4 regions of the Williamsia phyllosphaerae genome follow, and region 1 is predicted to be linked to each of the others. Evidence: predicted binding sites of a transcription regulator. Region 1 holds the regulator's gene; each other region holds the start of a gene.
The links. The regulator LexA, encoded in region 1, represses DNA repair genes until DNA is damaged. The targets are predictions, from matches to a motif close to CGAACANNTGTTCG.
Positions count from the first base shown of each region.

Region 2: IEV93_RS08625 (HNH endonuclease signature motif containing protein) is a predicted target of LexA. The motif match lies at 4,846-4,859, and genes of this name have one in related genera.
Region 3: IEV93_RS13220 (SAV_6107 family HEPN domain-containing protein) is a predicted target of LexA. The motif match lies at 6,688-6,701, and genes of this name have one in related genera.
Region 4: cofD (2-phospho-L-lactate transferase) is a predicted target of LexA. The motif match lies at 3,601-3,614, and genes of this name have one in related genera.

Region 1 is NZ_BMCS01000003.1:317,410-325,151, forward strand. Features, by position in the region: gene IEV93_RS20030 (phosphoenolpyruvate--protein phosphotransferase) at 1-383, shown strand, start outside; gene IEV93_RS20035 (TetR/AcrR family transcriptional regulator) at 503-1,141, shown strand; gene IEV93_RS20040 (SDR family NAD(P)-dependent oxidoreductase) at 1,170-2,039, opposite strand; gene lexA (transcriptional repressor LexA) at 2,098-2,775, opposite strand; gene IEV93_RS22565 (LysM peptidoglycan-binding domain-containing protein) at 2,977-3,498, shown strand; gene nrdR (transcriptional regulator NrdR) at 3,691-4,197, shown strand; gene hrpA (ATP-dependent RNA helicase HrpA) at 4,168-7,742, opposite strand, start outside.
Region 2 is NZ_BMCS01000001.1:1,816,358-1,824,099, reverse strand. Features, by position in the region: gene IEV93_RS08645 (alpha/beta fold hydrolase) at 64-888, shown strand; gene IEV93_RS08640 (carboxylesterase/lipase family protein) at 847-2,382, opposite strand; gene IEV93_RS08635 (LamB/YcsF family protein) at 2,410-3,183, shown strand; gene IEV93_RS08630 (AMP-binding protein) at 3,205-4,767, shown strand; gene IEV93_RS08625 (HNH endonuclease signature motif containing protein) at 4,903-6,195, shown strand; gene IEV93_RS08620 (hypothetical protein) at 6,196-6,591, opposite strand; gene rlmB (23S rRNA (guanosine(2251)-2'-O)-methyltransferase RlmB) at 6,702-7,673, opposite strand; gene cysS (cysteine--tRNA ligase) at 7,673-7,742, opposite strand, start outside.
Region 3 is NZ_BMCS01000001.1:2,819,281-2,827,022, reverse strand. Features, by position in the region: gene IEV93_RS13250 (UDP-N-acetylmuramoyl-L-alanyl-D-glutamate--2,6-diaminopimelate ligase) at 1-273, opposite strand, end outside; gene IEV93_RS13245 (peptidoglycan D,D-transpeptidase FtsI family protein) at 413-2,353, opposite strand; gene ftsL (cell division protein FtsL) at 2,479-3,315, opposite strand; gene rsmH (16S rRNA (cytosine(1402)-N(4))-methyltransferase RsmH) at 3,312-4,262, opposite strand; gene mraZ (division/cell wall cluster transcriptional repressor MraZ) at 4,584-5,015, opposite strand; gene IEV93_RS13225 (SCO2097 family morphological protein) at 5,365-5,772, opposite strand; gene IEV93_RS13220 (SAV_6107 family HEPN domain-containing protein) at 5,977-6,435, opposite strand; gene IEV93_RS13215 (GNAT family N-acetyltransferase) at 6,756-7,385, shown strand; gene IEV93_RS13210 (phytoene desaturase family protein) at 7,456-7,742, shown strand, end outside.
Region 4 is NZ_BMCS01000001.1:2,513,485-2,521,226, reverse strand. Features, by position in the region: gene IEV93_RS11765 (phosphomannomutase/phosphoglucomutase) at 1-996, opposite strand, end outside; gene IEV93_RS11760 (phosphatase PAP2 family protein) at 1,068-2,153, shown strand; gene IEV93_RS11755 (DUF3499 domain-containing protein) at 2,124-2,540, opposite strand; gene IEV93_RS11750 (metallopeptidase family protein) at 2,658-3,167, shown strand; gene IEV93_RS11745 (WhiB family transcriptional regulator) at 3,203-3,532, opposite strand; gene cofD (2-phospho-L-lactate transferase) at 3,851-4,888, shown strand; gene IEV93_RS11735 (coenzyme F420-0:L-glutamate ligase) at 4,885-6,270, shown strand; gene IEV93_RS11730 (NUDIX hydrolase) at 6,267-6,851, shown strand; gene glgC (glucose-1-phosphate adenylyltransferase) at 6,838-7,742, opposite strand, start outside.

The DNA.
Region 1 (7,742 bases):
AGGTGGACTTCGTGTCCATCGGCACCAACGACCTGACCCAGTACACGATGGCCGCCGACCGGATGTCGTCGGAGTTGGCCGGTCTGACCGACCCGTGGCAGCCCGCGGTCCTGACCCTCATCGACCGCGTCGCGTCCTCCGGTGCGCAGGTGGGCAAGTCGGTGGGGGTCTGCGGTGAGGCCGCCGCCGACCCGCTGCTGTCGTGTGTCCTGGTGGGCATGGGGGTCACCTCGCTCTCGAGCGCACCCGCCGCGGCCGCAGGGGTGGGCGCCGCCCTCGCCGACGTCACGCTCGCGCAGTGTCAGGCCGCCGCCCGCGCGGCCCTGGCCACGGCCGATCCGGCCGCTGCGCGTCTCGCGGCCGCAGAGGCGTTGCACGCCTGACGTTCTCGACGCGAACCGTGTGACATCGCCGGTCCCGGCTGCTGCGCTCACCGAGGCGCGAGGGGGATCTCGCCACATGGGCACTACAGTCGTGGGGCGAGTGCGAGGAGGATGTCGAGGTGGCCGAGGAGACAGGCCGGCGCTACGCCGGGCGGGACCCGGCGACTCGTCGTGCGGCGCGGCGTGACCAGTTGATGGCCGCCGGTCTCGAACTGTTCGCCACCCAGGGCTACACGCGGGTGTCGGTCAAGCAGGTGTGCGACTCCGCGAAGCTGACCCAGCGCTACTTCTACGAATCGTTCGTCGACCGCGAGGATCTCCTTCTCGGTGTGTACGACGCCGTCGTCGCCGAGACCCGCCATCAGGTCGATCGTGCGCTCGCCCAGAGTGCCACCGACGTGGTCGATCTCGCGCAGTCGGCCCTCGGGGCCTTCATCGGACACCTCACCGACGACCCGCGGCTCGCCCGCATCATGCTGCTCGAGGTCGTCGGGGTCAGCCCGCGACTCGAGGATCGCCGCTATCGCGTCATCCACGACTTCGCCGACCTCATCCTGGCCGCCGGGATGACGTCGTCGCAGATCGAGGACACCTCGGCGCCGGAGTTCCGCCTGGTGGCGGTCGGGCTCGTGGGTGCTGTCAACCAGTTGCTGGTCGACTGGGTCCTGGGCAACGGCTCGCACGATCCCGACGCGATCCTGTCGGTGTGCACCGGTCTGTTCGCCGCATCGTTCGAACGGTTCTACGACCGCGCCTGATCGGGGTCCGGTCGAACTCGACTGCGCGTCAGCGCAATCGACGGCCCGACCGCGTCTCGACCTGTCGGACGAGATCGATCAGCGTCGTATCGCGACGCAGTGAGCGGTCCAGCAACGGGTTGATGATGCCCCGCAGCGTCGCGACCGGGATCCAGCGGCGCGGGATCTGTACGCGCGCGGCACGTCGTTCGATGCCGGCGGCGACCGCACGCCCCACCCGCTCCGGGGCGATGGGGGTGCGCAGCGGGGCCGGGAACGCCCGGGCCACCAGTGCGGTCGCGAGGTCGTCCTTGCCGAAGGCGACGTCGGCGATCGGTGTCGCCACCCACCCCGGGTACAGGACGCCCGCGGAGGCGCCGTGTGCCGCCAGCTCGACGCGCAGCGCACGGCCGATCTGTTCGACCGCGGCCTTGGTCGCCGCGTAGGGCGCGTTGACCATGCCGTTGAGGTACGCGTACGTCGAGGACGTGATCAGCACGTGCCCCTGCGACTCGACGATGTGCGGGAGGGCGGCACGGACGGTGTTCCACACCCCGGCGAGGTTCACCGCGATCACGCGTTCGAAGGTGCCGTCGGCGACGCTGAGCACCGTGTCGGCGGACTCCCCGCTGGAGATGCCTGCGTTCGCGTGCACCACGTCGATGCGGCCGAAACGAGCGGCGGCGGTGTCCATCACGTGACGCAGATCGTCGGGGGAGGTGACGTCGGCCCGCAGGGCCAGCGTCCGTGCGGGGCCGAGTTCGCCGGCCACCGCATCGACCGAGGCCTGGTCCAGATCGACCAGGACGACGATCCCGCCCCGGGCGTGCAGTTCGCGCGCCACCGCCCGACCGATCCCGCCTGCGGCCCCGGTGATGACGACGACCGCACCGGACAGGTCGATCTTCTTCTCGCTCATGGGGTCATTGTGACACGCCGTCGGGTCAGATCGGCGGGTCGAGGTCGGCCGTGACGCCTCAGATGCGCCGCATGACGGTGACGACCTTGCCCAGGATCGCGGCCTCGTCACCGGGGATGGGGTCGAACAGCGGGTTGTGCGGCATCAGCCACACCGTGCCGTTCGTGCGTTTGAACGTCTTGACCGTGGCCTCACCGTCGATCATCGCGGCCACGATGTCGCCGTTGTCGGCGACGTTCTGCTGACGCACGACGACCCAGTCGCCGTCGCAGATGGCGGCGTCGATCATGGACTCACCCACCACCTTGAGCATGAACAGGGCGCCGTCTCCGACCAGCTCACGGGGGAGTGGGAACACCTCCTCGACGGCCTGCTCGGCGAGGATCGGACCACCCGCGGCGATCCGTCCGAGGACCGGCACGTAGGTCGGTGTCGGCAGGGCGTCGGTCTCCGGCGTGATGTCGGCGGGATCCTGGTCCTGGACGTTGACCGCGCGAGGGCGGTTGTGGTCGCGCTTGAGGAAGCCCTTGCGCTCGAGTGTGCGCAACTGGTGGGCGACCGACGACGTGGACGTGAGGCCGACGGCATCGCCGATCTCGCGGATGCTCGGTGGGTAACCGCGCTCGCGAACCGACGCGCGGATGACCTCGAGGACCTTCGCCTGCCGTGAGGTCAGATCGGCCTCACTGATGGGTCCCTCGGCGGCCTCGGTGGTGCTGACGGTGGTGTCGGACACGGTGTCCCTCCTGTCGCGGCCCGCCGTCGACGGGCCTGTGGGGCCTGTTCGAGAAGCGCGCGGACCTGCTGTCACCTGGGACAGTAGAGGACTTGATAACAACTTTCAAACATTTGTTCGATCGTGTCGGGACTTTGTCGGACCCCCGTGTTCTAATCGAACATACGTTCATTCGAACGTCTGGTCGATGAGGAGAACGTCATGAATCAGACTCTCACGCGTCACACGAGCACCACGGTCACTGCGCCGGTCCGTACGTCTGACACCGTCCGCCGAACCGCGGTGCACGGCGCTCCCGCGCGTCGTCGCGCCACCACCGGCGGTCTGCGCCCCGACGTCCGCCGTCCCGCGGGTCGCCGTCCGGAGGTCGCCCGCCCGCGGACCGGCGCGGCGTGCGGAGACGCCCGGCGGCAGGCCCCGCCGGCGCTGCGGCCCGCCCCGATCGGTTGGGCGGTAGCCGTCGTCGTGGGCATCGGGCTCGCGATCGTGATGTGGATGATGGTCGTCAGCGGTTCGGTGTTCGCCGACTCCACCGCGCCTGCGGTCAGTGGTACCGAGCTGGTGCACGTGCGCGGAGGCGAGTCACTGGGTGAGTTGGCCGGGCGGGTCGCGCCGGATCAGCCGATGTCGTCGGTCGTCGCCACCATCAAGGACCTCAATCACCTGAGCGGATCGGCGATCACCGCCGGCCAGCCGCTGCTCGCCCCGACCTACCTGCGCTGAGTCGTCCCGGTGATGTTCGAGGACAGTCGGCGGGTGCGTCGACCACCCGAGGTCACCGCGACCGTTCACGCCGTGTCCGGGCTCGGATACGCACCGGTATCCTGGTCACCAGGGGTTCGTCTCGGACTCCGCGTCGACGCCGAGGGTGTGCCCCCGTCGTCGCGCCCACGGATCCGGCTCGAGGACACACCGATGCATTGCCCCTTCTGCAAGAACGAGGACACCCGCGTGGTCGACTCGCGTGTTGCCGACGAGGGCCAGGCGATCCGCCGGCGCCGCTCCTGTTCGGAGTGTGGTCGCCGCTTCACGACGGTCGAGAGTGCGGTGCTCGCGGTGGTGAAGCGAAACGGCGTCACCGAACCCTTCAGTCGCGAGAAGGTCATGCTGGGCGTTCGACGGGCGTGCCAGGGCCGTCAGGTCGACGAGGACAGTCTGAGACAACTCGCCCAGCAGGTCGAGGACTCGGTGCGGGCGTCGGGATCGGCCGAGATCCCCAGCAACGAGGTGGGTTTGGCGATCCTGCAGCCCCTTCGTGAACTGGACGAGGTCGCGTACCTTCGTTTCGCGTCGGTCTACCGTTCGTTCGAGTCGGTCGAGGACTTCCAGCGCGAGATCGACGATCTCCGTGCGCTCCCGTCACGCGCCGCGAACGCCCACGCGACGGCCGGTTCAGCCGCGGAGGGCGTCGATCGCCCGTAGTATCCGTTTCTCCGACACCGGGTATGCCGTTCCGATCCGCTCGGCGAACAGCCCGATCCGGAGTTCCTCGACCATCCAGTGGATCTGCTCGTTGATCGCCGCCTGCCGTGCGGGTGTGGCCCGGGCGACCGCGGAATTCCATCGTGCGGTCACGGTGTCGACGGCGCTCATGGCGCGCGCGTCCTGTGCCAAGGCCGCGGGAAGTTTTCCCAGCCGTACGACGATGGCGTCGAGGTAGGCAGGTAGTCGCAGCAGGTGGTCGAATCCCGTGTCGGCGATGAACCCCTGGTAGACGAGGTGGTCGAGTTGCTCGGTGATGTCGTCGAACACCGGGCCGGGACCGACTCGGTCCAGTTCTGTTCGGATCGGTGCCATCCGTGTCATCGCGTCTCCGACGGCGGCGAGCACGCGTCGCGCCGACTGCGGGACGTCACGGGCCACCTGCGCCCGCAGGGCCGCGTACCGGGCGCTGTCGGTGACGTCGTCGGTGGGTCCGAGCGCGCCGCGGATCGCCGCGCCGGTGCAGTCCCGCAGCAGCGCCTCGGTGCTCGCGTACGGGCTCTGGGACAACGCGATCCGGTCGCCGACGGGCAGTTGTGCCACGGCACTGGGTTTGAGCTGTGGGATGGACAACTCGAGCAGCGCGATGATGCCCTGACGCGTCTGGGCGCGTGCCTGCGCCGGCGACGACGCCATGTCGAGGACCACACCATTCGGTACCGCGCGCAGTGACGGGTGGCTGGTGACCCGTTGGCCGGCGATGGTGTCGACGACCGAGTCGGCCAGGGTTCCGATGGTGGTCGGTGTCCACTCTGTCACCGGTGTCGAGATCGGCTGCGGCGCAACGCGATCAGCGCTCGGTACGGTTCTCGAGCCGCGCGGGGACGTCCGTCGGTTCGTCGCGGGTTCGACGGCGGCCATGCGCGGTCGGTCGACGGCCGCGACAGCCGTGACGAGTTCGGTCAGCGACGACGCGTCCGCGACGGTTGTACCGTCGTCGGTCTCGGCGACGTAGGTCATCCGCAGGTGATCGGGTAGACCGGTCGGGTCGAAGTCGGTGGGTGCGATCACCACTCCGGTCCGACGGGTCAGTTCGCGCGCGAGGCCGGTCGCGATGGGCTCGCTGCGGGGGGTGAGCGCCGCGAGTGCGGGACCCGCGGCGTCCGCGGCCGGCGGCAGCCGACGACGGATCGCCTTGGGCAGGGTCCGGACCAAGGCGACCGCGAGTTCGGCACGCAATCCCGGTACCAGCCAGTCGAAGCCGGACGGTCGTACGCGGGGGAGCAGGGCCACGGGGATGTGCACGGTGACACCGTCGCGGTCGGTACCGGGTCGGAACTCGTACGTCAGGGCCAACCGGGCCTCGCCCTGCTGCCAGTGGTCGGGGTACTCGGTCGCCGAGATCGCGTCGGGGTCGGCGACGGCGTCGGCCGTCAGATCGAGGAGGTCGGGATCGGCGGCGCGTGCGGTCTTCCACCAGGTGTCGAAGTGCGCACCGGAGACCACCTCCTCCCCGATGCGTTCGTCGTAGAAATCGAACAGCTGGTCGTCGTCGATGACGAGATCACCGCGCCGGGCGCGGTGTTCGAGATCGCGGGCGTCGTCGAGCAATGCCCGGTTGCGTTCGAAGAACGGGTGACGGGTCCGCCACTCGCCTTCGACGAGGGCGTGGCGGATGAACAGCTCCCGAGACACCTCGGGGTCGATCCGCCCGAACGGGACCGGCCGGTTGACCACGAGTGGTACCCCGTAGAGCGTGACCCGCTCGTAGGCCATGGCGCACGCGCGCTTGATGGACCAGTGCGGTTCGCTGTACTGGCGTTTGGCCAGGGGCCCGGCGATCTTCTCCGCCCACTCGGGTTCGATCCCCGCGGCGGTACGCGCGAACAGCCGTGAGGTCTCGACGATCTCGGCGGCCATCACGAACCGAGGCGGCTTCTTCGCCAGGGGCGACCCGGGGAACACGACGAATCGGGTACCGCGGGCGCCGAGGAACTCCCGTGCCTCGCCCTCCCGGATCCCGAGGTGTCCCAGCAGGCCGGCGAGCAGCGACTGGTGTACCGACGCGGGCGCCGCCGCCGTGGAGTTCGGCGACCACCCCTTGTCGGCGGTGATGCGCTCGAGCTGACGATGCAGTTCGCGCCACTCGCGGATCCGCAGCCAGTGCAGGAACTCCCGCTCGCACTGCCGACGGAACTGGTTGTTCGACAGGTCGCGGCGGGCCTCCTCGAGGTGATCCCACAGCGCGAGGATCGACAGGAAGTCCGATCCGGCGACCGAGTACTTCTTGTGTGCCTCGTCGGCGGCCTGACGGTGCTCGGCCGGACGCTCACGGACATCGGGCAGCGACAGCGCGGAGACGATGACGAGTACCTCGGCCAGTGCACCGTTGTCGCGGGCGGCCACCAGCATCCGCGCCCACCGGGGATCGACCGGCAGGTCGGAGAGGTCGCGGCCGACGGGGGTCAACGTCCGTTGCGCACCCTGGCCCTGCACGGCGCCGAGCTCGTCGAGGAGTCCGACGCCGTCCCGGATCGAGCGCGCGTCCGGGGCCTCGACGAACGGGAACGCGGCGATGTCGCCGAGTCCGAGTGCGGTCATCGTGAGGATCACCGAGGCGAGGTTGGTGCGCAGGATCTCCGGTTCGGTGAACTCCGGGCGTGCGTCGAAGTCGTCCTCGCCGTAGAGCCGGATGCAGATACCGTCGGCGACACGGCCGCAACGCCCGGCCCGCTGTCGGGCACTCGCCTGCGAGACGGGTTCGATCGGTAGTCGCTGGACCTTGGTGCGCAGCGAGTACCGGGAGATCCGGGCGGTGCCGACGTCGACGACGTAGCGGATGCCGGGCACCGTCAGCGAGGTCTCGGCGATGTTGGTGGACAGGATGATCCGTCGCTGAGTCGACGTGGTGAAGACCTCGTGTTGAGCCGCGGTCGACAGACGCGAAAACAGCTGGAGGATCTTCACGCCCGAATCGGCGAGGCCCCGCAGGGCGTCGGCGGTGTCGCGGATCTCGCGTTCGGTCGCGAGGAAGACCAGGATGTCGCCCGGGCCGTCCCGGCTGAGCTCGTCGATCGCCGCGCGGATCGCTTGGATCTGGTCGAGGTCCTCGTGATCGTGTTCCGGGTCGTCGGAGTCGGCCGACAACGGGCGGTACCTGACCTCGACCGGATAGGTGCGACCGGATACCGCGATGATCGGCACCGGGTTCCCGGGCGTCGCGAAGTGCTCGGCGAAGCGTCCGGGATCGATGGTCGCCGAGGTGATGACGACCTTGAGATCGGGGCGGCGGGGGAGCAGCTGCTTGAGGAAGCCGAGGATGAAGTCGATGTTGAGGCTCCGCTCGTGGGCCTCGTCGACGATGATCGTGTCGTAGGCACGCAGCAGCGGGTCGCGTCCGATCTCGCGGAGCAGGATGCCGTCGGTCATCACCTTGACCAGCGTGTCGTCGCCGGACTTGTCGTCGAAGCGGACCGAGAACCCCACGGTGTGGCCGAGTTCGGTGTCGGTCTCCTCGGCGATGCGGGCGGCGACCGCGCGGGCGG
Region 2 (7,742 bases), on a different contig from region 1:
CGATTCGCTATCAATTGAGCCTCGTTCTTCCCTCGTGGCGCGACCGGCTGCGACCATTGGGCCATGCCGAGCCCACTGTCGTCCGACGATACGCACGACGCGTTCGGACCGATCGACGGTGGCACGTACGTCCGTGTCGACGGTCATCCCATCTGGCATTTCGTGGACGGCGACGGCGCCCCGGTGGTGCTGTTGCACGGCGCGTTCGCGGGGGCGTCGTCCTGGGGTGCCCAGATCCCGGCCCTGCTCGCGGCGGGTTGGCAGGTCTACGCGCCGGAGCGCCGGGGCCATGGCCACAGTCCGGACACCTCCGCGGCGTTCTCGTACTCGGAGATGGCCGAGGAGACCGTCGGCTACCTGGTGGCGACGTTCGGATCCGCGGTCCGGTTGGTCGGGTGGAGTGACGGCGCGGTGGTCGCGCTGCTCGTGGCCCAGCGCCGACCCGACCTCGTCGAGCGGATGGTGCTGCTCGGCCAGTACTACAACAGCTCGGGACGGGTGGCCGGCCCCGACACCATCGTCAACTCGTTTGTCCACGGCGATTCGAGCGAGACCATGTCTTTCCTGCGCGCCGAATACGACTCGGTGTCACCGGACGGTCCGCAGCACTTCGCCGAGGTCTACCGCAAGACCGTGGCGATGATCGCCGTCGAACCGGAGATCGACCTCGCGACGCTGACCGACATCGACGTGCCGACGCTGGTGGTCCAGGGCGACCGCGACGAGGTTACGGTCGAACACAGTCTCGCCGTCGTCGCGGCACTGGCCAACGCACGCCTCGCGGTCCTGCCCGGAACCCACATCCTGCCGCTGGAGTCGCCGGACGTGTTCAACCCGGTGCTGCTGTCATTCCTGGCCGGGGACGCCCCCGCCCAATGGGACCTCTGAGTACCCGTGGAAGCCCTCCCAGGCGATGCGCCGATCACGTGACGGATCGCGTTCGGTGCGGATGGGATCGTCGATGATCCGGACCGTGCGGTTATCGGCGGTGTAGCGATCCCACCCGGGCCTGGGCGCGCTCGTGTGCGCGAACGCCAGCCAGTCGCCCTGCACCTGACGGGTGACCCGACGCGCCCCGCGGCGATCGCCGGCGAGCGTGAGCGCCGACCCGATGCGGGTGTCGAACGCACCGAACACCGCGAGCAGTTCGGTCGCGTGGGTGGCCCCGAAGCCGGTCCAGTCCAGGATTCGTGTCGCGTAGTCGTAGCGGTACATGTACGTCGGCGCGTGTGCGCCGTGACCCTGCGCGATCTGCACCGACGGCGCCCAGAAGATCATGTCCCCGGCGATCTCCCGACACGCCTCCGCCGAGGGATACCCGTCGTAGGCGCCGGTGACCCGTGTCTTCACCTCGGGATCGGTGGCGACGAAGAGCCGCTCGATCTCCTTCGGACTGGTGGGCAGCACATCGAAGACCTTCGCGAACAGATTGGCCTCGACCCGATTGCTGCCGATGATCAACGGCACCGGATGGGTTCGACCGCTCCGCGCGGCCTCGATCGGGTCGAGCGGGAGGTAGCTGCCGTCGACGCTGGGACCGTACGGGAGTGCGCCGGGCGCGATGTCGGAGATACGGCGGGTCAGCGACTGCCCGGCGCGACCGAGTTCACCCGGGGTGGCGGAATGCAGGGCGGCAATCGGATCGTCGTGGGTCTCGCGGAGGATCTCGACGTAGGTCTTGGCGAACTGCTGCGCCCAGTCGTTCGGCACGGTCAGCGCGGGTGCGGAACTCTGTGCGATCGCCTTGGAGAACAGTCCCTCCGCGGCCGGCGTCGCCAGCAGCGTGGTGACGGCGTTGCCGCCCGCGCTCTCACCGAAGATGGTGACGTTGTCCGGGTCGCCGCCGAACGCGGCGATGTTGCGGTGCACCCATTCGAGCGCGGCGACCTGATCGCGGAGCCCGAGGTTGTTGTCGAAGGTCCGCGTATCGCTCGAGAAACCACTGAGGTCCAGATAGCCGAGGGGTCCGAGCCGATAGTTGATGGAGACGTAGACGACGCCGCCCGCGCGGACCAGCGAGTCACCGCGATAGACCAGCGACGATCCCAGGATGTACGCGCCGCCGTGGATGAACACCATCACCGGGAGCGGTCCGGACCGCTCCTCGGGAGCGACGACGTTGAGCGTCAGGCAGTCCTCGCTGACCGGCTGGTGCTTGCCGATGCCGATGGTCGTGTAGCGCGGGTTCTGCGGCGCGGCGTTGCGGAAGCTGTGGCAGTGCCGGACTCCCGACCACCCGACCGCGGGTTCGGGGGCGCGGAACCGCCGCTCCCCCATCGGCGGCGCGGCGTAGGGGATCCCGCGCCAGCTGTGCAGGCCGGCGTGCGACACCCCTTCGACTACGCCGTCGGCAATGGTCACGCGCGTGCTCGATCCACTCATGTACCCGAGGGTAATGGCCCTACGCTGATGGCCATGCCGCCGCTCCGGATCGACCTCAACGCCGACCTCGGTGAGGGCTTCGGCGTGTGGCGCCTCGGCGACGACGCCGCGGTCCTCGACGTGGTCACGAGCGCCAACGTCGCCTGCGGATTCCACGCAGGTGACCCAGCAGGCCTGCGGCGCACGTGCGCCGACGCCGTGGCGGCGGGTGTCCGTATCGGGGCGCAGGTGTCCTACCCCGACCGCGTCGGCTTCGGCCGCCGGTTCGTCGATGTCGCAGCCGACGACCTCGCCGCCGATGTCATCTATCAGATCGGCGCCCTCGACGGCATCGCCCGATCCGTCGGCGGACGCGTCGAGTACGTGAAACCGCATGGTGCGCTCTACAACTCGATCGTCACGCACGAGGGACAGGCCGGGGCGGTGGTGGCCGCCCTGGTCGCCCTCGGCGGCGACCTGCCGCTGCTGGGGCTGCCCGGGTCGGCATCGCTGCGCCGCGCCGCGGAGGCCGGGATCCGCACCGTCACCGAGGCGTTCGCCGATCGCGCCTATCTCGCCGACGGATCGCTCATGCCCCGCGGGCGCACCGGCGCGGTCATCACCGACACCGACGACATCTGCGCGCGGGCGGTCCGGATGGTGCGGGAGAACGAGGTCGTGGCCGACGACGGGTCCGTCATCGGGGTGACGCCCGCGTCGATCTGTCTGCACGGCGACACCCCGGGGGCGGTCGAACACGCACGCGCGGTGGCCGCGGCGCTGAGAGAAGCGGGCGCCGAGATCGCCGCCTTCGTCGACTGAACAGCCCGTAGGGTCGAGGCCATGTCAGGCCTCGACACCCAACTCACCCCGTTGCGCTTCCTCGACCGTGCCGCCGAGGTGCACCCCGAGGCCATCGGGATCGTCGACGGCGACCGGCGCCTCACCAACGCAGAGTTCGCCGCCGCCGCGCAGCAACTGGCCGGGGCACTGCGCGACTGGGGCGTCTCGCCCGGTGACCGCGTCGCCTACCTGGCCACCAATCGCGCCGAGTTGCTGATCGCCCACTACGGCGTGCCGCTGGCCGGCGGCGTCCTGGTCGCGATCAACACGAGGTTGTCGCCGGAGGAGGTCGCGTACATCTGCCGACACTCCGGTTCGTCGTTGCTGCTCGGCGACGCCGATCTGCTCGGCGCTCTCGGCGACGTCGAGCTGCCGGTGCGCGAGGTCGTCTCACTCGACGACATCGACGCGTTCACCGCCCGCGGTGGCGACGGGTTCATCCCGTGGGAGGTCGCCGACGAGACCGCGACCATCACGATCAACTACACCTCCGGCACCACCGGCCGCCCCAAGGGCGTGATGTACACCCACCGCGGCGCCTACCTGAATGCTCTGAGCGAGGTCATCCACCAGGGGTTCGACCACGCGACCCGTTATCTGTGGACGCTGCCGATGTTCCACTGCAACGGGTGGTGCACCACCTGGGCGGTGACCGCGGTGTCCGGCCGACACGTCTGTCTGCCCGCCGTGCGGGGCGCCGAGATCTGGCGCCTCGTCGACACCGAGGGCATCGATCACATGTGCGGCGCGCCCACCGTGTTGTCGACGCTCGCGTCGGCACCCGAGGCCCATCAACTCGACGGGCCGCTCACCGTGGTCACCGCCGGCGCCCCACCCAGCCCGACCGTCGTGGGCCAGATCCGTTCCCTCGGGGCGACTCTCGTACACGTCTACGGCCTCACCGAGACCTACGGCCCGTACTCGATCTGCGAACCCCAGGACGGCTGGGGCGAGTTGAGCTCGGACGAACTCGACGTCGTGATGGCACGCCAGGGTGTCGGCATGGTGACCGCCGACCCGCTGCGGGTGGTCCGCCCCGATGCGGCCGACGACGGGTCCCTGATCGACGTGACACCCGACGGCGTGGAGATGGGTGAGATCGTCATGCGCGGGAACTGCGTCATGAAGGGCTATTTCGACGATCAGGTAGCGACGACCGAGGCGTTCGCCGGCGGATGGTTCCACAGTGGCGACCTCGGGGTGATGCTGCCGGACGGCTACGTGAAGCTGCTCGACCGCGCGAAGGATGTCGTGATCTCCGGCGGCGAGAACATCTCCACCATCGAGGTGGAGCAGGCGCTGGCGAGCCACCCCGCCGTCGCCGACGTGGTGGTAATCGGAGTGGCCGACGACAAGTGGGGTGAACGTCCCAAGGCGTTCGTGGTCCTCGCCGACGGCGCCCAGGTCGAGCCCGCGGAACTGACCCGACACGTGAAGAGTCTGATCGCGTCGTTCAAGGCGCCCCGCGACATCGAGTTCACCGACGCCATCCCACGCACCTCGACGGGCAAGGTTCGCAAGAACGAGCTGCGCGACGCGGAGCGCGACTCGACCCCGCACTGAAAAGTGCCGACGAGCAACAGTATTCACTGCAGCAAATCGTCAGAAATGCTTGACGCCGGATCCGCCCGACTTTAGTATCGAACACACATTCGATACATCTTCGGGGGAACGATGGACGTCGCGCAGGACACGGCAGTGCTCACACTGCAATCCATCCTGCGTTCGCTCGCCGAACAATCCCCCGCGGAGAACGAAGAAAAAGCGATCGAACGTGTCGCGCTGCTGGAGTCGATCAAGGCGGGATGTGCTGCGGCGCAGGCGCGTGACACCATGCGGTTCGAGGAACTGCGTATCGAGGCCGAGACGACCAGCGGTGTACCCGCCGCTCGGCGAGGCCGCGGAATGTCCTCGGAGATCGCGCTGGCACGCAAGGTGTCAGGCGCCCAGGGATCCCGCCACCTCGGCTTCGCCCGCGCGCTGATGAACGAGATGCCGCATACGCGTGCGGCGTTGGAGTCGGGAGCACTGAGCGAGTGGCGCGCCACCATCCTGGTGCGCGAGACCGCGTACCTCACCCGTGTCGATCGCGAAGAGATCGACCGCAGGTTGTGCAGCGACCCCGTCACGCTCGACGGTCTCGGCGACCGTGCCGTCGACGCCGCGGCGAAGAAGCTGGCCTACGAGCTCGACGCGCAGGCCGTCGTCGACCGCCACGCGAACGCGGAGAAGGATCGACGCGTCAGCACCCGCCCCGCGCCGGACGGGATGGTCCGCCTGACGGCTCTGCTCCCGCTGAGACAGGGCATCTCGGTGTTCGCGTCGCTGAAAAAGCACGCGGACGCGATCCGCGGGATCGACGAGCGTAGCCACGCGCAGATCATGGCCGACACCCTGGTCGAGCGGGCCACCGGCGCCGCGACCGCCGAGGCCATGCCGGTCGCGGTGAACCTGCTGTTGCCCGACTCGATACTGAGCGGCTCCGAGGATGCGGCGGTACACGTCGACGGATACGGTCCCATCCCCGCCGCGACCGCACGACACATGATCCGCTCCTCGATCGACGCCGAGGCACTGGTGACGCTGCGCCGTGTCTACGCGACGCCGGCCACGGGCACGCTGGTGGCGATGGACTCGAAGGCGAGGACCTTCCCGACCGGGCTGAAGACGTTGCTGGACTCGCGCGACCACGACTGCCGGATCCCGTACTGCGACGCACCGATCGCCGAGTACGACCACGCCGAGCCGCACGCCGATGGCGGTGCGACCAGTGAGGTCAACGGACTGGGCATGTGCGTCGCCCACAATCGCGCCAAACAGAACCCGGGGTGGACCGTGGTCATCGGCGATGTCGACATCGGACGACACTCGGCGACGGTCACCACACCTACCGGGCACACCCACGCGTCGACGGCCCCGCCACCACCGGGTCACAGCGATCCCGGGTTCAGTCAGATCGAATACCGACTGACCGCTCTCCTAGCCGCCTGATCACCCGGGCGTGTACACGACCGCGCCGTTGTTCCCCGGGTTCAGATCTGGCGTGGTCGATACAGCGTATTGGTACAACTGCCGACCGAAAATTCCGCAATCGATCTGCAGCTTCTTCTTCGATTGGCCGGGCGCGATGTCACCGAGGGACACCGGCCTCGGCCCGAACAGTCCGGGGTTGGTGAACACGGTGACGTTCCGCGCCGTGGCCGGACCGTTGTTCGTCACGTTCAGAGCGCAACTGAGCCCCTCGCTTCCGTTCGATCCGACCAGATCGGCGGTGAAGCCGGACGTGGAGCCGGTACCGGGAGCCGCGACTGCCGCCCCCGCGCCGATGGTTCCGAGGGCCACGATCGTCGCTGCAAAGACAACAGAGAATCGTGTCGAGATACGCATGATGTCCTCCTTGTACGAATGAACTGGTACTGGTGAGTACCGGACATAATTGTTGCTCAGTCATTCAAACAAGACAAGCGTATTGTTCTACGGCCCAGCGCCTCAGACAGTCAGGCCTGACGACGCTGCCGGGCGAACTCGGCGAGCACGACACCCGCGGCGACCGATGCGTTGAGGCTCTCGACCGGGCCGGCCATCGGGATCGACAGGATGCTGTCGCAGGTCTCGCGGACCAGGCGGGACAATCCCTTTCCTTCCGAACCGACCACGATGATGATCGGCCCGGTGCCGTCGTAACCGTCGAGCTCGGTGTCCCCTTCGGCGTCGAGGCCGACGAGCTGGGCGCCGTCGGCGGCCCAATCCTTGAGCGTGCGGGTCAGGTTCGCCGCCTGGGCGACCGGGAGGCGCGCGGCCGCACCGGCGCTGGTGCGCCACGCGACAGCGGTGACGCTCGCGCTGCGACGCTGCGGGATGACCACCCCGTGGCCGCCGAACGCCGACACCGACCGGATGACCGCACCGAGGTTGCGGGGATCGGTGATGTTGTCGAGCGCGACGAGCAGTGGCGGCGTGCCACTGTCGACCGCCGACCGCATCAGATCGGTGGGGTGCGCGTACTGGTACGGCGGCACCTGCAGGGCGATGCCCTGGTGTAATCCGTTGGAACTCATGCGATCCAACTCGGAACGCTGCGCCTCGAGGATCGCGATGCCCTTGTCGCCGGCGTACTTGACCGCCTCGCTGACGCGCTCGTCGGGCACCGATCCGACCATCACGTACAGCGCGGTCGCGGGGACACCCGCTCGCAGGCACTCGACGACCGGGTTGCGGCCCAACACGTATTCCGGAGCGTTCTCGTCACGCCGTTGTGCAGCCGTGGTCCGACCGCGCGGAGTGCCCGACGCCGCTTTCGCGGCAGCATTCGAGCGCTTGTGTGCGGCGTGGTACGGGCGGTCCACGGCCTTGGGCGTGGCACCGCGACCCTCGAGCCCTCGGCGCCGCTTACCGCCGGATCCGGCGACCTGGCCCTTCTTCGTACCCTCTTTGCGAATCGCGCCCTTGCGTTTGGAGTTGCCGGCCATCAGTTGTGTCCCTTGAGATTCCATTGTGCGCCGTCGGCGGTGTCGGTCACTTCGACACCGGCCTGGGCG
Region 3 (7,742 bases), on a different contig from region 1:
GGCCGGATCGGTGAGGACCGCGACCGCGCCTGCACCGATCGCGTCCACCGCGAAGTGTGCGCCGTGCACGCGTGCGCCGGGCAGGGCCGCGAACAGATCGCCGGCGATGACGTCCTGGGCGCGCAGGGTGACGCCGGTGACCGCGAGGTCCCCGGTGGCGGCACCGACGAGGTCGAGTCGGGCGTGACAGGAGGTCGCGAGAACCTGCACAGGGTGCGGCTCGACCGTCACGGGGCGGGTCGGGTCGGGGCTGTGTCGTCTGGCGGTGGCCATGGTCGGTGCACACCTCCTGATCAACTGTGAATCATCCGTCTCGACGACCCGGCGGACGCCGCCGAGCCCAACGGTCAACATACTGCGCGTGCCGACACCGTCGCCCACCGCCGCGGGCCGTGACCACCGGGCAGGGCGCTCAGGTGCCCTGCAGGACCAGCTTGGGGGTCGGGGCCGACGAGAGCGGGATGCGCTCGCGCTGCAACATCCAGGACGCGATCGTCTCGAAGAGCGGTGCCGCCGACTGCCCGCCGGTGCCGTCGCTGCTGCGCGACGGGTTGTCGAGCATGATCCCGACGACGAACTTCGGGTGATCGGCAGGGGTGATACCGGCGAAGGTGATGTTGTAGCTGGAGTTCGAGTAGCAGCCGCAGTTCGGGTTGACCTGCTGCGCGGTGCCGGTCTTCGCACTCACCTGGTATCCGGGGATCGCGCCCTTCGAGCCGGTGCCCTGCTGCTCGCCGGTGGGATCGGACTGCACGATGGCGCGGAACATGTCGCGCACCGTCGTCGCGGTCTGTGGGCTCACGACCCGCACGCCTGCGGGCGAGTCGGGCGCGTCACTCCCGGAAACCGACTTCAGGATCCGGGGCGGCACGCGGAGACCGTCGTTGGCGATCGCCTGGTACATGCTCGTCATCTGCAGCAGCGTCATCGAGAGGCCCTGTCCGATGGGCAGGTTGGCGAAGGTGCCGCCGGACCACTGGCTGCGGGCCGGTACATCGCCCGCACTCTCGGCGGGCAGGCCCACGCCGGTGCGTTGACCGAGTCCGAATCGCTGCAGCATGTTCGCGTACCGGTCCTCCCCGATCTGCTTGGCCAGCATCAGGGTTCCGACGTTCGACGACTTGCCGAAGATGCCGGTGGTGGTGAACGGCGCCACCCCGTGCGCCCAGGCGTCGTTGACCGTGACCCCGGCCAGCGAGATGTTGCCGGGGACCTGGTGGACCTGGTTCGGGGTGGTGATCCCGTACTCGATGGCCGCGGACGCGGCGACCAGCTTGTTGACCGACCCCGGCTCGAACGGAGAGGTGACCGGCAGATCGCCCAGCTGCGCATCGGTCTGTTCGGCAATGGGTTTGGCGGGGTTGAAGGTGTTGTCGTTGGCCAGGGCCAGGACCTCACCGGTCTTCGCGTCCAGCACCACCGCGGAGGCGTTCTTCGCCCCGGACCGGTCCTTGGCCATCTGGACCTGCTGCTGCACGAACCACTGGATGTCGGAGTCGATGGTCAGCGCGACGGTCTTGCCGTTCTGCGCGGGGTGCACGTTGCGAGTGCTGCCCGGGATGACCGCGCCGTCCGAACCCCGGTCGTAGGTCTGCGAACCGTCCGCGCCCGCCAGGCTCGAGTCCATCGACGACTCGAGGCCGATGAGTCCGTTGCCGTCGAAGTCGACATCGCCGACGATGTTCGCCGCCAGCGGGCCACCCGGGTAGAGCCGGATGTCCTGACGTTCCGCGCCGACCTCGGGGAACTCGTCGGTGATCTTGCCCGCGGCCTCGGGGCTGACCGACCGCGCGAGATAGACGAAAGTCTCGTTGCTGGTGAGCTGTTGGAGCACCGAGTCCGCCGAGACGGCTCCTCCGAGGGCATCCTGCACGCCCTGGGCGATCTGCTTGAGTCGGGTCGAGGCATCGGGCGACGACGCGTTCTTCGCGTGCGCCTCGTCCATCGCCTTGCGTTCCTTGATCGGCTGGAACGTCAGCGCCTTGGCCTCGTCGGTGTAGGCGATGGGATTGCCGTTGCGGTCCTCGATCGCGCCGCGCTTGGCGGGCAGCACCTCGGTGACGGTCCGCTGATCGGCCGCCTCGGCCGACAGTCCGGAGGACTCGACCGTCTGCACCATGAGCAGCTTGCCCGCGACCAACGCGACCGCGACGCCGAGGACCACGACTCCGAGTCGCGTACGTGTGATGAACTGCGCCGCACCGTCGCCGCGGGCGGTGACGGTCGCGTCCGACCGGATCGGTCCGGAATGGGCGCGGCGCGGATGTCCCGTCGAGTCGGAGCGGTTACGGGCACCGGATCGCGTCGAGTTGCGCGCGCTCGACGGCGGGCGGCGACGGTTCCCCGCGCTCACCGCGCGCGTCCCGAGGACAGTCCGGCGGTCGGCCGGTTGGTGTCGGTGCTCGTCGTCATGATCTCAATTGTCCACTCTGTAAACGGTTTCGACGCACACCCGACTCGGCGTGGCGCCGCGGCAGATCATCGCGCCTGCTGTGACGGCGCGGTTTGGGTACCGCCCTGTTGCGGTGCGACAGCGGTGGATCCGGGCGTCACGGCCGGAGCCGATGCCTGCGGCAACACATTCGCCGCGATCGGTCCGGACGGCTGGGTGCCGTCACCGCTGAGGTCGGCGCCGGGTGCGGTCTGCGTCGAGGCGTCCGACCTCGGGCCGTCACCGGTTGTCGAACCCGGTTGCGGGACGATGGTGTTGCCGGTCGAACCCCCGCTCAGCGGCGGCGCCGGCGAACCGGTCGCCGCGGTGATCTCCCCGACCACGCGGCTCCGGCCGTTCGGTGCGACGACCAGGCGGGCGACGTCCTTGGCCGGGATCATCCCCTGTTTCGTTGCCTTCTCGGCGATCTCGGGTGCGGAGTTCCCTGCCTCGAACTCTTTCTTGAGCGCGTCTCGACGGTCGGAGAGGTCCTGGTTGTTCTGCTTGGCGACGGACAGCTCGTAGGAGTCCTGGGCCGCGGTCGTCGACAACCACAGGGTCAACCCCAGTCCGACCGAGAGGATCCCGAGCACCAGCACGACGAACGGCACCCGCCGCACCAGGTCTCCTGGTGAACGGGTGACGCGACTGAGGAAGTTCTCGTCCTGTCGACGGCGTCCCGCGATGGTCGCGGTCGACCGCTGCGTCGCGCGCTTGCGCCTGCGATCGATGGCACGCTGCGCGGCCGGCGAACGATTCTCCCGCGGCCGGTCGGCGACACCGGTTCGGTCGGCGCGTCGACGTCGGTTCGTCGCCGCGGCCTCGTCGAGGTCGTCCACCGGTCCCTCGTCACCGATCGTGACACTCCCGTCGGTGACGGTCATCGCTTCTCCCTGCTGATCTCGATACGTTCAACGGCGCGCAGACGGACCGGCGCCGACCGCGGATTGGACTCGATCTCCTCGGCGTCGGCCTGCTCGGCACCCCGCGTGAGTGCTGCGAACTCCGGCGCGGTCCCCGGCAGGTCGAACGGGAGTCCGGGGGGCGAACTCGACGAGATACGTTCGGTGAACTCACGTTTGACGATGCGGTCCTCGAGCGACTGATAGCTCATCACCACGAGTCGTCCGCCGAGCGCGAGTGCGTCGAGCGCCGCGGGCACCGCGCGCCGCAACGACTCCATCTCGCCGTTGACCTCGATGCGCAGCGCCTGGAAGGTGCGCTTGGCGGGGTGTCCCCCGGTCCTTCGGGTCGCCGCGGGGATGGCGCGGTACAGCAGTTCGACCAGGCGCGCACTCGTGTCGAACGGCCGGTCCTCGCGTTCCCGCAACACCGCCGACGCGATCTTGCCCGCGAATCGTTCCTCGCCGTACTCCGAGAGCACCCTGGCCAGTTCGCCGTGTCCGTAGGTGTTGAGTACGTCGGCGGCGGTGAGTGGGTCATCGGCGTTCATGCGCATGTCGAGCGGTGCGTCGACCGAGTAGGCGAACCCACGCTCGGCCTGGTCGAGCTGCATCGACGACACCCCCAGGTCGAGGAGCCCGGCCTGATATGTGTCGTGGCCGGTCTGCGCCAACACCTCCCCGATCTCGTCGTAGCGGTTACGCGCGAACGTGATCCGGTCGGAGAACGTCGACAGCCGCTGCGTGGCAGAGGCGATGGCGTTGTGATCGCGGTCGATGGCGACGACGTGGACACCGGGGAACGTGGAGAGAACCAGTTCACTGTGTCCACCCGCTCCGAGGGTGCCGTCGACGAACACCGCTCCCGCGCCGTCGGGGGATTCCGCGGTGAGCGCCGGGGTGATCAGGTCGAGCATGCGTGCGGCCATCACGGGCACGTGACCGTGCTCGCCCGATCGTCTGACCACGGAACGCCTCTCCGCCTGCGACGGGATGTCCCGTCGATGGTGCTGTGGTGCCGCGCCCGGTCGCCGGCAGCACGGGGCAGACCCGTGCTGTCGGCGGGGCCGGTGGGTTCGTGCGGTGAGTCCGGGTCCCTGCCCGGCGACGCACCTGGCGCGGGGGAAGTGCGCCAGGGTCGTCATGATGCACCTGGCACTGGGGAAGTGCGCCAGGGTCATCTCGGGCAGAGGCCTCGACTCGCCGTTCGACATCGTGCTAACCAGCGACGGTTCGGGGTACTGCGTCCGTCACAGGATTGCTCCCAGTGCGGGGTTGTCGGCACGAGAGAAGCTCTCCTCGTGCTGGTTGTCGTACTGCTCCCAGGCGTCGGCGTCCCAGATCTCCACGTGATCGATGTTGCCGATCACGACACAGTTCTTGGTGAGGCCGGCGTACTCCCGGTGCTTGCCCGACAGCGTGATCCGACCCTGTCCGTCCGGGGTCATCTCCTCGGTGCTCGACGCGAGACCGCGCTGGAACATGCGGGCCTTCTCGTCGACCTTGGACGCAGCGGCGGCCCGTTGCGCGAGCCCCGTGAAGTCGACGGGGAGGTAGATCGCGAGGCAGCGGTCCTGACCACGAGTCACCATCATCCCTTCCGCCAACTGATCTCGGATCTTCGCGGGAAGCGTGAGCCGTCCCTTGTCATCCAACTTGTGCGTGTAGGTGCCGAGAAACATGTCGACACCTCCTGCCGGGCGGAGGAGTGAGTCCGGCACTCCCTTCCTCCGGGCACCACAGTACCCCACTTCCCCCCACTTTCCACCCCTATATCCGCCCAGCCCAACTTGGTTCCTGTATCAGCGCAGCTCAGAGGCAATAAAAGGCGTGGGGGGATTTCGTCCGCAACACGCTCAGGCGTTCGTCGTCACCTGGGGTTTTCCAGCACGAAGCGACCCTGGACGGCACGGAAGGGCGCGGCGGGGCGCGTGGTGGTGAGAAGTGGGGAATCAGGGCATGTGCACACACGACAACAGCCGCACATCGGTGTCGATGCGCGGCTGTTGCGGTTGCGTGTGCGGAGTGGTGCTACTCCTGCTCGAAGCGGCGGTTGAAGCGTTCTTCCATCCGCTCGCTGAACTTGCGTGAGGGACCCCCGCGAGCGCGGCGACCACCCGAGGGCTGCGATGTCGGCCCTGCAGACTCCGGCGTTGACGACGATCCGACACCCCAGAGGGCGAACAGACCGGCCGCGAACATCACCAGGAAGCCCACGAGGCTGAGGATCGGGAACCCGCCGACGGTGAAGTCGACGACGAGACCTCCGATGAGGAGGACCAGACCGACGACGAAGACGACTGCAGCCTGCAGACGGCGACGAGCCGTCGATCCACCCATGCGACGACGTCGTACGTTCGACGCGAACTTGGGATCTTCGGCGTACAGCGCGTTCTCGATCTGTTCGAGCATTCGCTGCTCGTGCTCCGAGAGTGGCACCGCCCCTCCTTCAGCACTAGGTCCGTGGCCGGACGACTCAAATGGTTGCCCGGAACCGTGTGTCCGGGCAGCCCTGGCCCGCGTTACGGGCCGTTGACTCGATGATACGAGGTGATCGACAAACCGACCACTATTACCCGCCCCGAGTTCCGATCGACCTCGATGACGACACCGGTCGAGACCCCTCCACGGGCTTCTCGACACTCATGCCGACCGTGCCGGGTTGTGCGCGGGCGGGGTCGGACCGGGACGGCCCTGCTCGTACGCGAGCACCTCCGCCTCGACGTCGTCGAGGAAGTCCTGCAGGCGCGACCGGGTCTCACGAACCCGCAGCGCATCGACGTCGCGGACGATGCCGACCTCGATGTCGGCGCGTAGCCGCGACAGGCCGGCGAAGTAGGTGGCCCACGTGGTCATGGACGGGATCGCGCGTGGCAACCGCGCCCAGGCGTTCGACGTCCCGCGACGGGGACCGAGCGAGGACTCACCGATGGCGAGCGCGGCACCGGCCGCCCGAAGCGCTGAGACATACAACTCACGGAGCTGGTCGGCATGGCCCGGCGCATCGGCGGCCAGGGCTGCGAGGGAGTCGGCCTTCTCGAGGAGGTCACGTGCGCGGGTCACCACACGTGGGTCCGGTGTCGTCCGCTGCGGTGCGGCCATGTCGATCACCCCTTCGATGTGCATTCACTCTGTTCCAACACGTGCCGGTCCGGTGCGCATCCGATCCGCGGCGTCAGATCGGTCACGTCCGTGTCGGACCGATGTCTGCAGGTCTACCCGGCACCACCGACACAACCGGCGTACGACGGTGTGGACGTCGGACCGACCCGGCGGCAAACGCTTCCCTCGTTCACCGCCGAGCCGACCGTCGGTCGTCGGGTAACGATTGACTCGTCGCGGAGGTTGAGTATTCGAACACCCGTTCGACATATTCAATATAGCCATCCCCCGCACAGGTCTCAAGAGGAGGCGATGAACTCGTGTCCGTCCGCTTGGTGGACCTCACGGCCGACGATGTCCACCGTTGGCTGGGGCCGGCCCTCGACGTGTACGTCGCGGCGATGAACTACCCCCGCGGCACCCAGACGCACCGCACCCCGCTGTGGCGCGACCACATGAACCGTCCGGGGTGGCAGGCCGTGGGCGCCGTGCAGTCCACGGTGTCCACGCCGGTGAGCCCACCGGCCACCGGCGGCGGCGATCCCCCGACGCTCGCGGGGTCCACCACCGAGACCCTGATCGGCATCGCCTACGGCTACCGCGGCGCCGAGGACCAGTGGTGGAACCAACAGCTGCGTGCGGGACTCCGTCTGGGCGGGTACACACGAACACAGATCGACGACATCACGCGCAACTATTTCGAGCTCACGGAATTGCACGTGCATCCGTCGATGCAGGGCACCGGGACCGGCCAGAGGATGCTGACCCGACTACTGGCCGACCGCCCGGAGGACAGCGTGTTGCTGTCCACCCCGGAGGTGCCCGGCGACGACAACCGCGCCTGGCGTCTGTACCGACGACTCGGCTTCGGGGACATGCTGCGCCATTTCGGTTTCACCGGCGACCCGCGCCCGTTCGCGGTGCTCGGCCGTCGCCTGCCCATGAACTGACGGCCCCACACCTCGAGGGCCACCGACGTCGCCGCCGTCCACGACGGCCGCGGACAGGAGCAATGGACCGATGCGCGACACCATCGTCATCGGCGCGGGACACAACGGTCTCGTAGCCGCCGGGTACCTCGTCCGGGCCGGACGCGACGTCCTGGTGCTGGAGCGGGACTCGATACCGGGTGGGGCGGTGTCGACCGTCGAGCGTTTTCCCGGCTACCGCGTCGACCGGGGGTCCTCGGCCCACATCATGATCCGGCACACGCCGATCATCGAGGATCTCGAACTGCATGCCCACGGACTGCGTTACATCGACTGCGATCCGTGGGCGTTCGCGCCCGCGGCCGACGGCCGTGAGGC
Region 4 (7,742 bases), on a different contig from region 1:
CTGCGCCATCTGCGCCTTGATGAACGAGTGTCCGACGCGCGTGCGGACCGGCGTCCCACCCAGTTCGGTGACCAACTCCGGCACGGCACGCGAGGTGATCAGGTTGTGGATGATCGTCGCGCCGGGGTTCTTGGCCAGCTCGCGGTCGGCGACGAGACCGGTGACCGCGGACGGCGACACCGGCTCGCCGCGCTCGTCGACGACGAAGCAGCGGTCGGCGTCCCCGTCGAACGCCAGTCCGATGTCGGCGCCCGTCTCGCGCACGAACGCCTGCAGATCGACCAGGTTCTTCGGGTCGAGCGGGTTGGCCTCATGGTTGGGGAAGGATCCGTCGAGCTCGAAGTAGAGTGAACGCACAGTGAACACCGGGGAATCCCCCAGCACCGCCGGAACAGTGTGACCACCCATGCCGTTCCCGGCGTCCACGGCGACCGTCAGCGGTCTGACACCAGAGAGATCGACGAGTTCGTGCAGATACGCCGCGTAGTCAGCCAGCACGTCGCGCTCGGTGATCGTCCCCGACGGTCCGTCGTACCCGGGCACCCCGTCGACCAGTTGTCCGGCGATCGTCGCGAGCCCAGAGTCCTGTCCGACCGGCCGGGCACCGGAGCGGCACAGCTTGATCCCGTTGTAGGCGGCCGGATTGTGGCTCGCGGTGAACATGGCGCCGGGTCGGTCGAGCACGCCCGAGGCGAAGTAGAGCTGGTCGGTCGAGGCGAGTCCGATCAGGACGACGTCGAGGCCCTGGGCGCACACGCCGTCGGCGAAGGCCCGGGCCAGCGTCGGGGACGACTCACGCATGTCGTATCCCACGACCACGGAGGTCGAGCCCTCCGAGCGCATCAGTCCACCGAAGGAGCGTCCGACGTCGCCGACGAACTCCTCGTCGATCTGCTCTCCGACCAATCCGCGCACGTCGTAGGCCTTCACCACCGCGGCGACGGACTCGGTGGTCCGGCTCGTCCTGGCGTCGGACACCCTGGTCGGGTCTGGCACGTCGGTGCTCCTCGGTTCGATTCGATCTCGTCTTGTCGATGTGCGCACAGCTTAGTGGTTGGACGACGTCGATGACCGATGTGCAATCACCTCCGACGCAGCCGAAGTCGTCCGCGACGACCACGGCGTCGTCGGCCGGCATGGTCCGTCTGCGTTATGCCGCGATCACAGTGTGGGCCGTGACCCTGGCCGTGCTGACGGTGACCCGGGTGATGTCGTTCGATTTCCTGTGGATCCTGATCGCGATCGGCGCCGGCCTGGTGGCCACGAGCATCGGCCGACGCAACCCGCTGCTGGTGGTCCGGGACTGGCTCCCGTTCGGGCTGGTGCTGTTCGCCTACGACTCCACCCGCGGCGTCGCGGCGTTCCTCGGCATGCCCACCCGCTGGAATCTGGCCGTCGACGCCGACCGGTGGATGTTCGGCGTCGTCCCGACGGTGTGGTTGCAGGAGCACCTCAAGCACGCTGACCCGCAGTGGTGGGAGGTCATCACCAGCGTGGTCTACATGTCCTACTTCATCGTCCCGTACGCGTTGGCCGCCTGGCTGTGGCTGCGCGATCGCACGTCGTGGCGTCGTTTCGTCACCCGGTTCGTCGTGCTGTTCCTACTCGGACTGGTCGGCTACATCCTCGTGCCCGCCGCTCCCCCGTGGGCCGCCGCGCAGTGCACCCAGTCGCAGATCGCCGACGGCCCCGCGTTCCCCGCGTGTCTCAAGACGAGTCCCGACGGCGTCCCCGACGGTGGACTGCTGGGAACCGTGGCACCGCGCGAGGACGGCGCCCCGTTCGTCGAACGCATCTCGAGCCGGGGCTGGGACGTCCTGCACATCGGACCGGTGCGCGACGTCGTCGAGGTGGGCCAGGAGCGGTCCAATCAGGTGGCGGCGATCCCGTCGCTGCACGCCGGACTCACCGGACTGTTGGCGATGTTCATGTGGCGACGCACCCGGAAACTGGGCCGGACGCTGTGGGTCGGCTACGCCGCGGCGATGGCCTTCACGTTGGTCTACTCCGCCGAGCACTACGTGTTCGACCTCGTCCTCGGTTGGGGACTCGCGGCGCTGGTCATGCTGGGTTGCGGTGCGGCCGAACGGTGGTGGAGCGCCCGCTCCGCCGAGAAACCGGTGTCAGTCGACCGGGTCGGGCAACACGCGTAGGTGACCGCGACGGCCCGGCCGGGGCCGGTTGGCCGCCGACACGGGTGCGGGCGGGGTGTGCCACGCGGAGTGCTGGGCCGACCGGGCGGCCACGTCGGTTCCCGAGGCACTGCGCAGTCCGCCGGCCTCGCGGACGGCCTCGGCGAGCGCGGTCAGGTCGTCCTCGTCGCCGAACGGGGCGGCGAACCCACCCTCGCTGCGCATCATCTCCCAGCCGCGCGGAACGGTGATCCGGCTGGCGTGCAGGTCGCACAGATCCCACGAGTGCGGCTCGTCGGAGGTGGCGAGCGGTCCCACCACCGCGGTCGACTCGGCGTAGACGAACGTCAACGTGGCGACCGCCGGTTGGGCACAACCGGGCCTGCAGCACTGACGGGGGAGCCTCACCATGCGAGATTAGCCCGACGGGCCGCACGGACACCGCAGACACACCCGGCGTGGCGCCACCGACACGCCATCGTGACACTCGCGTGGCCGGGGAGTGGTCGTGTCTACACTCTCGCCATGGCCAGGACTCTGCACCCACTCGACGCGCGCGACGGAGGATCGCTGCGCCGCGATCGCCGTGGTCATCGTCGCGACCGTCGTGGTCGGGGTCTGCGGTCCACGTTGTTGCCGCCGGGCGTGCCCGCGGCGAACACCCGCTCGGAGTCGTTCGACCTGGTGGTGCTGGAGGCGTTCGCCGAGATCGACGCGCAATGGCACGACCAGCTGGGCGATCTCGATCTCGCGGTGGACGAGATCCCGCGCATGCTCCCCCGCGATCCGGAGACGGTGCAGTGGCCCGACGAGGTCACCGCGGACGGTCCGATCCCCCTGGCCCGACTGCTGCCCGCCGGCATCGACACGGCCGGGCGGCCGTCCAAGGCCCGCATCGTGCTGTTCCGTCGCCCGCTCGAGTCGCGGGCCGACAAGGGTGCCGATCTGCTCGACCTGGTGCACGAGGTGCTGGTGCAGCAGGTGGCGACGCACCTCGGTGTCGACGAGGACACCATCGACCCGAACCCGCAGTAGCGCGCTCGAGCCGAGAAGCGTTGCCGCTCAGTCGGTCAGATGATGCCGCGCTTGAGGCGGCGACGTTCGCGCTCGGAGAGACCGCCCCAGATCCCGAAGCGCTCGTCCTTGTGCAGGGCGTACTCCAGGCATTCGGGCTTGACCTCGCATCCCTGGCAGATGCGCTTGGCCTCGCGGGTCGATCCGCCCTTCTCGGGGAAGAACGCCTCGGGGTCGGTCTGGGCGCACAGGGCGCGGTCCTGCCACTGGTCCTCGATGTTGTCGAACAGCGCATCGAAGTCGTCGGGGACAATGCTCAGGTGGGGCGCCTGTGGTGCGGGCGCGTGCGAATGAAGGCCGTTGCTCATCAGGTTCTCAGAAGTCATCGCCGGGCCTCCTCATCTCGGATAGAAAGTGGTGTGGGTGTTCGCCTGTGCCGTAATCTGCCCGGATTCGAACATGTGATCGAATTCGAAGCGGCTCAACGATTCTCGATCACGAAACGATAATGACACTGATGTGATTAGACACGGCGGGCACTGGTGCGGTCAAGCGGAACAGCCAAATTCCCAATACCACCCGGCGCCGACGATTCGGTGTCTCGACACGACAGGTGTGTCGCGGAGCACACCGGCCGGCCCCTCCGGCCCGCTCGCCGCCCGCGTGCGGTCACCCCCGCCGGCTCCGCACTAGAGTAGGTCGTCGTGAAGACAACGGTTCTCGTCGGCGGCGTCGGGGGCGCGCGATTCCTCGACGGCGTGCGCCACCTCCTCGGACCGACCCCGTTCCCGGCCGGTGCGGGCGACGGCGATTCGGCGAACTCGGTGACCGCGGTGGTCAACATCGGTGACGACGCCTGGATGCACGGCGTCCGGATCTGCCCCGACCTCGACACCTGCATGTACACCCTCGGCGGCGGCATCGACACCGAGCGCGGGTGGGGCCGCGAGGACGAGACGTGGAACGCCAAGGAAGAACTCGCGGCCTACGGTGCCGACCCGGACTGGTTCGGACTCGGTGATCGGGACCTCGCAACGCATCTCATCCGCACGCAGATGCTCGACGCGGGATACCGTCTCTCCGACATCACCGAGGCGCTGTGCAAGCGGTGGCAGCCCGGTGTGCGCCTCATCCCGGCCACCGACGATCGCCACGAGACCCACGTCGTGGTCAACCGCAGCGGCGATGTGCTCGGCGCGGGCGCCGGCTCCCCGTCACCGGACGACAAGGTCGCGATCCACTTCCAGGAGTGGTGGGTGCGCTACCGCGCCAAGATCCCCACGCACGGGTTCGCGCAGGTGGGCTCGGACGACGCGAAGCCGGCACCCGGCGTGCTCGACGCCATCGCCGACGCCGACATCGTCCTGCTCGCCCCGAGCAACCCGGTCGTCAGCATCGGCGCGATCATCAGCGTCCCCGGCGTGCGTGCTGCGTTGCGGACGACGTCGGCGCCCGTCGTCGGCATCTCCCCCGTGATCGGCGGCGCCCCCCTGCGCGGCATGGCCGACGAGTGTCTGTCGGTGATCGGGGTCGAGACCACCGCCGAGGCCATCGGGGCCCACTACGGCGCCCGTTCGGGCACCGGCATCCTCGACGGTTGGCTCGTCGCCCCCGGCGACACCGCCGACATCCCCGGGGTCGCCACCCGCGCGGTGCCGCTGCTGATGACCGAGCCGAGTGCGACGGCCCAGATGGTCCGCGACGCCTGTGATCTCGTGGGCGTCCCCGTGACCCCGGCATGAGCGACACAGGCACAAGCGACCTCGGCCCGGTCGCGCACGTCCCCGCCGATCACGCGGCCACCGGCGAGATCACGCTGATCGCGGTACCGGGGCTCCCCCGCTTCACCGTCGGTGACGACATCGCCGGCGAGATCGCCCGGGCGGCCCCCGATCTGCGGGACGACGACATCCTCGTGGTCACCAGCAAGATCTTCTCCAAGGTCGAGGGACGCATGGTCACCGCGCCGAGCGACCCCCACGAGCGGGACGTGTTGCGCCGCACTCTCGTCGAGAACGAGTCCGTTCGTGTCCTGGCCCGCAAGAACCGCACACTGATCACCGAGAACGCGCTCGGGATCGTGCAGGCTGCCGCCGGGGTCGACGGCTCGAACGTCGACACCGATCAACTCGCGCTGCTGCCGGTCGATCCCGACGCCAGCGCGCGGGGTCTGCGCGCGGCGCTCGCGGAGCGGCTCGGCGTTCAGGTCGCGGTGGTCGTCACCGACACCATGGGTCGCGCCTGGCGCAACGGGCAGATCGACGCGGCCATCGGCGCCGCGGGCATCGCCGTCACCCACCCCTACGACGGGACCGTCGACCGGCACGGCAACGAGCTGATCGTCACCGACATCGCCGTCGTCGACGAGATCGCGGCCGCCGCTGACCTGGTCAAGGGGAAGCTCGGCGAGACCCCCGTCGCCATCGTGCGGGGACTACACCCCCGCGACAACGGTTCGAGTGCGCGCGATCTCGTCCGCCCCGGGGAGGACGACCTGTTCTGGCTGGGGACGAACGAAGCCATCGAACTCGGCCGCGGACAGGCCCTGCTCACGCGCCGGTCGGTGCGCGCCTTCGCGGACACCCCGGTCGCCGAGGACGACATGCACGCCGCCTTCGCCGAGGCGCTCACCGCCCCGGCGCCACACCACACCCACCCGGTGCGGTTCGTGTGGGTCCGTGACCCCGACCGCCGCCGACGTCTGCTCGACGCCATGGCCGACCGCTGGCGGACCGATCTCGAAGCCGACGGCAAGACAACGGAATCGGTCGAGCGTCGGATCGCCCGCGGTCAGTTGCTCTACGACGCCCCCGAACTCGTCGTCCCGATGCTGACGATGGACGGCGCACACGACTATCCCGACTCCGCACGGGCGACGGCCGAGCACACCATGTTCACCGTCGCCGTCGGCGCCGCCGTCCAGGGATTGCTGGTCGCGCTGTCGGTACGCGGTGTCGGGAGTTGCTGGGTGGGCTCGACGATCTTCGCGCGCGATGTGGTCACGACCGAGCTCGAGGTCCCGGCCGAATGGGAACCGTTGGGCGCCATCGCCATCGGCCATTCGCTGGACGCGCCCACGCTGCGCACGCCGGCCACGACCGACGGTCTGGTGGAGATCCGATGAGTACCGCGAGTCTGCACACGTCGGCGACGGAGATGCTCACCGGCTGGGAGATCACCGACCGTTCGCAGGATTCGATGCGACACACCGTGCTCGCGTTCCTCGCCGCGCGAGACGACGCGTGTCTGCGCAGCTGCGCGCCGGGCCACCTGACGGCGTCGACGTTGATCCTGGACCACACCGGCACACACACGCTGCTGACGCTCCACCCACGGGTCGGCGCGTGGATCCAGGTGGGCGGGCACTGCGAGGAGTCCGACGACACCCTGCGCGACGCCGCGGCCCGCGAGGCGCGCGAGGAATCGGGTATACCGGATCTGTCGCTGTCGGTGAACCCGATTGCGCTGCACACACATCCGATCACCTGCTCGCTGGGAGTCCCGACCCGTCACCTCGACGTCCGGTTCCTCGGGATCGCACCCGAGGTCGACGGCGGCGGACTACCCGACATCGTGCGCAGCGACGAATCGGTCGATCTGCGATGGTGGCCGGTCGACGACCTGCCCGACGACACCCATCGACCCGAGATGGGCGACCTGGTGGCCGCGGCACTCGCCGCGGCCAGGGGCGTCAGCCCAGCCTGACGCCCTTGCCGACGGCGACCACACCGCCCGCACTGACCGCGTACTTCTCGCGGTCGCGTTCGAGTTCGACACCGAGGATCTCGCCGGGTCCGACGACCACGTTCTTGTCCAGGATCGCCTTGCGCACCACCGCGCCCCGACCGATGCGGACACCGGGCATGAGCACACTGCCCTCCACCGTGGCGCCGTCCTCGATGATCACGTTGGAGCTGAGCACCGAGTTGCGCACCGTGGCCGCGGAGATGATCGATCCCGCGCCGACCACCGATTCCTGCGCCAACCCACCGTGGACGAACTTTGCGGGCGCCAGGTTCTCGGCGGCACCGCGGATCGGCCACCGACGGTTGTAGAGGTTGAACACCGGGTGCACCGACACGAGATCCATGTGCGCGTCGTAGAACGCGTCGAGCGTCCCCACGTCGCGCCAGTAACCCTTGTCGCGCTCGGTGGCCCCGGGGACCTCGTTGTCCTTGAAGTCGTAGACGTGGGCCTCGCCCCGGTTCACGAAACCCGGGATGATGTCGCCGCCCATGTCGTGGTCGGAGTCGCTGTCCTCGGCGTCGGCGCGGATCGCCTCCACCAGCGCGGAGGTGGTGAACACGTAGTTGCCCATCGAGGCGAACGTCGCCTCGGGATCGTCCGGTGTGCCGGGCGGGTCCGTCGGCTTCTCGAGGAACTGCGTGATCCGACCGGACTCGTCGGCGTCGATGCATCCGAACGCGAACGCCTCACTGCGCGGGACGCGGATGCCCGCGACGGTCGCCGCCGCCCCGGACTCGATGTGCGCCTGCACCATCTGCTCGGGATCCATCCGGTACACGTGGTCGGCACCGAAGACCACGATGTAGTCCGGCTCCTCGTCGTAGACCAGGTTGAGTGACTGGAAGATCG